2 regions of the Neorhizobium sp. DAR64872/K0K18 genome follow, and region 2 is predicted to be linked to the other one. Evidence: predicted binding sites of a transcription regulator. Region 2 holds the regulator's gene; the other holds the start of a gene.
What was found. The regulator LexA, encoded in region 2, represses DNA repair genes until DNA is damaged. The targets are predictions, from matches to a motif close to TGTTCNNNNTGTGTTCNG.

Region 1: ruvC (crossover junction endodeoxyribonuclease RuvC) is a predicted target of LexA. The motif match lies at 1,536-1,553, and genes of this name have one in related genera.

The regions. Positions count from the first base shown of each region.
Region 1 is NZ_CP191446.1:2,616,256-2,619,337, reverse strand. It holds gene ACQY1P_RS18395 (LLM class flavin-dependent oxidoreductase) at 1-445, opposite strand, end outside; gene ACQY1P_RS18390 (methyl-accepting chemotaxis protein) at 575-1,426, opposite strand; gene ruvC (crossover junction endodeoxyribonuclease RuvC) at 1,645-2,154, shown strand; gene ruvA (Holliday junction branch migration protein RuvA) at 2,336-2,953, shown strand.
Region 2 is NZ_CP191446.1:1,476,411-1,479,492, forward strand. It holds gene ACQY1P_RS12585 (ComEC/Rec2 family competence protein) at 1-1,232, shown strand, start outside; gene lexA (transcriptional repressor LexA) at 1,213-1,932, opposite strand; gene ACQY1P_RS12595 (VOC family protein) at 2,125-3,000, shown strand; gene kdsA (3-deoxy-8-phosphooctulonate synthase) at 3,005-3,082, shown strand, end outside.

The DNA.
Region 1 (3,082 bases), 1.1 Mb from region 2:
GGTTCGGGACGGGCGTTCCAAGCAGATGCTTGAGCTCGACGATATCCTGCGGAAAGTTCTCCGCGCCGGCATCGAGATTGCGTCTCAGCGCATTTGCCGTGCGCATGTCGGTTCCGGGCGCTCGGCCGAGGCCGAGATCGACGCGGCCGGGGAGCAGCGCTTCCAGCGTGCCGAACTGTTCGGCGATCACGAGGGGAGAGTGGTTCGGCAGCATGATGCCGCCGGAGCCAACCCGGATGGTTTTGGTCGCGGCGCCGACATGGGCGATGACGAGCGCGGTGGCCGCGCTGGCAATGCCCGGCATGCCATGGTGTTCGGCAAGCCAGAGGCGGTTATAGCCATGCTGTTCGGCCTTGATCGCAAGCCTGCGGGACTGGTCGAGAGCCTGGCTGACGGAATACCCTTCGCCGATCAGCGAAAGGTCGAGAATGGAAAACGGGATCATCGGCATATCCTGAAATGGATAGGAAAACGTGTTCTCCCTATCTAGGCAGCCGGTCTTGCAAATACGACCCCGCCGGCGATGAAAGTCGCTAGGCGGGGTCGGTGGAGGTCCGACAGTGAGGTCGCTGCCTCAGGTCTTGATCAGGCGCAGGAAGGGCTTGCGACCTCCCGACGACGGGGGCGATCCTTCAGGCGGAAAGACTGGCGGCGCCGGCAAAATTGTCACGTCGGAGTAGCGTGCGGCAGCGCGATCGATCTCGCCGATGCTGCGGTTCAGGCTGTCGAGAACAAGCGGCGTGGTCAGGATTTCGGGGGCCTGGGCATCCTTTGCCTTGGCCATTTCGTCGAGTTCGCCACGGATAGCCTCGGCCTCGGCCGCCTGAGCATCGGCGGATTCGGTCAGTTCCTCGACATTCTGGGCCAATGCATCGACGTAAAGGCCGATCGCACGCAGTTCGCGCTCGATCTCTTCGGTCTTGGCGCGGATTGCGCTCATGCCTGTAGCACTAGACGTGCCGGCCGACAGTTCCATCGTCTCGATCAGCTTCAACGCGGCAGCAACCGCTTCGCGCGGTCGGCGCATGTCGAGCTTGGTGTTGTGGGCGATCGTGCCGACATGACGGGTGATTGCCTGACGCTGCTTGGCGCTTCTCTCATGCGCGCTGGTCTTTGACTTCGCGCGGGTAATCCTGTCTGCCTGATCCTGGCGGGCCTGAGCCTGGCTGCGCAGGATGGCGGCCATGGCTTCGGTGTCGGCCCGCATCGTCTCGACACTCGAAACGACGGTGCCGATGGTCCGGTCGATTGTTGCGAGGCCACGATTGAAATCGCGGCGCATGCCCTCAAAACGCAGGGGCATGGGTTCATCAAGTGTGGTGCGGATATCACCGCTTGCAAAGCGGCGCAGACCGCCGTCCAGGATGTCGGCGGTTCTGCGAAGATCGCGCAGCTCGGTCTCATTCCGATCATAGTCCCGTATCATTCGGGCGCCTCCTCGTGATTCTTAAGAAACCCTTTGTGACGAACCAACGCCATTAGGAAAAGGTTGTTGCGGTTGGATCACCACTTCTGCCCAAAACGATGCGGTTATGGTTAACAAAATATGAACGCTTCCGACGGCTTCGGTCCGCATGTTGGCCTGCAGAGTCACTCCGCGTTTCGGCCTTGGCGCAGGATTCCCGGCGTGACACAACAGTTGCCATGACAAAACCGATTCGCATCATCGGCATCGATCCGGGGCTTCGCCGCACAGGGTGGGGTGTTATCGAGACATTGGGAAACTCGTTGCGCTTTGTGGCATCGGGGACGGTAGTGTCCGACGGTGACATCGACCTCGCCTCGCGCCTCTGCCAGCTGCACGATGGTCTGGCCGAAGTTGTGCATACCTACACGCCAGACGAGGCGGCGGTCGAGCAGACGTTCGTCAACAAGGATGCGGTGGCGACGCTGAAGCTTGGTCAGGCGCGTGGCGTCGTGATGCTGGTGCCGGCGCGTGCCGGGTTGCCTGTTTCCGAATATGCGCCAAACGCGGTCAAGAAAGCCGTCATCGGCGTTGGCCACGGCGAGAAGCAGCAGATCCACATGATGGTGAAGATCCTGATGCCGAAGGCGGAGTTCAAGGGTAACGATGCCGCCGACGCGCTGGCGATCGCCATCTGCCACGCCCATAACCGCGTTGCAAACCGCATGCGCCAAGCTTTGGCCGGCTGACGCATCAGCCTCCTCTGTTCTTGACTTGTTCTGACGCCCTCAGTAGGTATTTCGGCAGAGGCCGTACGCTCGCATCGGCTTCTGACGCGCGATGCGGCGCGCTATCGTGCCTGTTTCCCGATGCTCGGCATCATGATTTCCGGAACCCATTCTCCTTCATCCTCAGCGGCGGACCTAAAACATGATCGGCAAGCTCAAAGGCACTATCGACGAGATCGGCGAGGACTACGCGCTCGTTGACGTGCACGGCGTCTGCTACGAAGCCTTCTGTTCGGCCCGCACGCTGGCCCGCCTCAATGTGGGCGAAGCGGCAGTGCTGTTTATCGAGACCTATGTGCGCGAGGACCAGTTGAAACTGTTCGGCTTCCTGTCGGCACTGGAGCGCGAGTGGTTCAACCTCCTGCAGAGCGTGCAGGGCGTCGGCGCCAAGGTGGCGCTGGCCTTGCTCTCAACGCTGACACCGGGCGAACTGGCCAATGCGATTGCGCTGCAGGACAAGACCGCAGTTTCGCGGGCACCCGGCGTCGGCCCCAAGGTCGCCGTCCGCATTGTCACCGAACTCAAGAACAAGGCGCCCGCCTTTGCCGGCGAGGCATCCGCAAATATCGGCTTCAAGCGGGAACTGGGCGAGGGCGTGGCGTCTGCGCCCGTCAGCGATGCGGTCTCGGCGCTCACCAATCTTGGCTATTCTCGCGATCAGGCGGCCAATGCCGTCGCCGCTGCTCTGAAGGCAGCCGGTGAGGATGCCGACAGCGCCAAGCTGATCCGGCTGGGTCTGAAGGAACTGGCGAGGTCGTGATATCCGGGGTAAGCACTGGGATATCGGTAGGGCCGGACAATTGCGGGAAGTAACAGATTGGGTGCGTTCACGACCATGGCTCTTGAAGGTCAGATTGGGATAGCGATCGAGGATCGCGACGTGCCGAGA
Region 2 (3,082 bases):
CGGCAACCGCGGCACTGGTGGCAGGGTTCGCCCTCTGGACGCGATATTTCGCGAAAGGTAAGGAGGAGACAAAAGGTAGCAACCGGTGGATAACGGGTGTCGCGGCGACGTTCCATTTCATTGCCGGGATCGTGGTGACGTCGCTGATCGGCAGTACGTCGACGTCGATCTATTCGATCGAGCATTTCCACCATCTGACCACCTACGGCCTCGCGGCCAATCTCGCGGCCATGCCGATCATTTCCTTCGTGGTGATGCCGGCAGGGCTTGTTGGCATGTTGCTGATGCCGTTCGGGCTGGATGCTCCCTTTCTGTTCATCATGGGCGAGGGGCTGCGGATCGTCATTCGCATTGCCGAGATCGTCGCCGCATGGGGCGGCGATATTGCCATCGGCCGGCAGAACCCGCTTTTCCTGCCGCTGGCGACGGCAGGCTTTCTGCTTCTGACGCTGCTGCGCACGCCGCTGAGGCTGACAGGCGCGCTGTTCATGGCGGTGGCTTTGCTCTTTGCGGTCCGCTCAGGCTCGGCGCCGAGGCCTGATATCGTCATATCCGAAGACGGCGCATCGGTCGGCGTGATCAAGGATGACAAGATCACCCTCAATCGAACCCGACCGGCGGGATTTATCTTCGATCAATGGCGGCGAGCGCTGGTGCTTGAGACCGGAGAACAACCGCTCGCCTTGCCGGTTCTTGCCTCTTCGGAACCAGCGCGAGGTGCCAGCCTTGCGAAAAGCGATGACAAACGCCCTAGACCACATTCGCGACCGGATTTGACGCGCCGGGAAATCGAATATGTCAGGGGCTTTCTTCAAGCATTCACGCCCGGACGATTTGCCTGTCTGCCGAAAATCCTGTGCGCGGCGCAGACTGCTCAGGACATCCGGATCGTCACTGTCGAAGACAACCGATACACCGGTCTTGCCTGCGATTTCGGTCGGATCATCGTCTCGCCCGGCGCACGCTTCGATACTTGCCGCTCCGGCGCCTTGCTTCTCAGCGGGCGGACGTTGCGCCGGACTGGCGCACTGGAAATCACCATTATTCCGAACGCGACAGCGCCAGACATCAAGATTACGGCGGCGATGCGAGACAGCGCACAGACCTCAAGCCGTCCGTGGACCGTCCACCGGTTCTATGACTGGCAAACGCGACAATTCGACTTTGGCATCCCGGAGGCTGTTGCTGCGCATCTCCGGGATGACACCGTTCTTAATGATAGCGGCGAATAAGGCCGACAAGCTTACCCTGGACCTTCACCCGGTCGGGGGGGAAGATGCGGGTCTCGTAAGCCGGGTTTGCCGCTTCCAGTGCGATCGAGGCACCCTTGCGGCGAAACCGCTTCAGGGTCGCTTCTTCCTCATCGACCAGGGCAACGATGATATCGCCTGGACTTGCGGTGCTGGTATTCTTGATGATGACGGTATCGCCATCGAGGATGCCGGCATCGATCATCGAATCGCCCTTCACTTCGAGCGCGTAATGATCGCCGGAACCCAGCATCTCGATCGGAACGGCGATGTCATGGGTGTTGTTCTGGATCGCGGAGATCGGCACGCCGGCAGCGATTCGACCCATGACCGGGATGTTTGTCGAGAACGGATTGTCCGCCATGACCGGCGCCGGCTTCTGAGCGACGACCGGTTGCGTTTTGCCGAGGCTTCCCTCGATGACACTGGGAGAAAATCCCCGTCGCGGATGAAGGTTCGCCACATAGGCGTCAGGCAGCTTGATCACTTCGAGCGCGCGTGCTCTGTTCGGCAGACGGCGAATAAAGCCACGCTCCTCGAGCGCGGTGATCAGCCTGTGGATGCCGGACTTCGATGCAAGGTCGAGAGCGTCCTTCATTTCGTCAAACGACGGCGGCACGCCTGATTCTTTCATCCGCTCGTGGATGAACAGAAGTAACTCCTGTTGCTTGCGTGTCAGCATGGACGGGACCCTCAGAATTGGAAACAAATGCAGAACGGACGCTATATGTTCTATCTGTGTTCCGCAAGCCCCAAATTTTTGCTCAAGAATAGTCTCATTTCAGCGTTCGATCACGTATTCAGTTCGTGCGCAGCACTTGCCGAGTTTCCCGCGATAGCCAATGTTCTGCGGAATAAGACTTTGGGGGTGTAAGTGGGTAACAAGTCAGTCGATCATTTGGTTCTGCCCGTTGCAGATCTGGCGTCAGCGCGGGGGAGGTTGACCGCTCTCGGCTTTACTGTGGCACCTGAAGGTGTTCACCCTTTCGGCACAGCCAATGCCTGCATATTCTTCGCGGATGGCTCGTACCTCGAGCCACTGGCCATTGTGAACCGTCGGCAAGCCTCGCTTGCGGCAAAACGAGGCAACGTGTTCACCGATCGCGACATCCGCTTCCGCGGCCAGCGGAAAAGGGAAGGTCTATCGGCGGTGGTCATCGGGACGCAGGATGCAGCGGCCGATCATATGCGTTTTGTGGACGGGCACATGTCTGCGGGCGAGATGCTTCAATTCTCCCGCCCGATGCAGTTGCCCGATGGTGGGGAGAGCGAAGTCTCATTCCGTCTGGCGTTCGCGGCAGTTCCCGAGGTCGATGACATCTTGCTGTTTTCCTGCCAGCGAATGGCAGCATTACCGGCAGATCGCGGTGGTCTTGATGAGCACGCAAACGCCGTTACAGGCCTTCGAGAGATCGTCTTTTCTGCAGATGACCCGCTGGAGTTTCTGCCGCTTTTCGAAACCGTGTTCGAGACTCAGCCCGAGCAAGGGAAAGACGGTCTGCGGATCGAAGCTGCCAATGCCAGCATCCGCATTCAATCCAACGACACGTTCAGCGACGAGTTCCGGTCTTCGATGAAGCCCTTGTTATCGTCGCGCCTCGCTGCGCGCGGGATCATCTTCAAGACCACCGATCTCGCCGTGACAGAGATCACCCTTGCTGCTAATGACGTCGCATTCATCCGCAGGGATGGCCGCGTGATCGTGTCGGCAGCCCCGGGGCAAGGTGTGGTTTTCGGTTTCGAGGAATAGTGAAATGACAGTCTCCGCCAATTCTGAAGTGTCCGTGGGCGAGGGGAGTTCGAAAGTCGTTTTTTCCAACACGGCAAAGCTC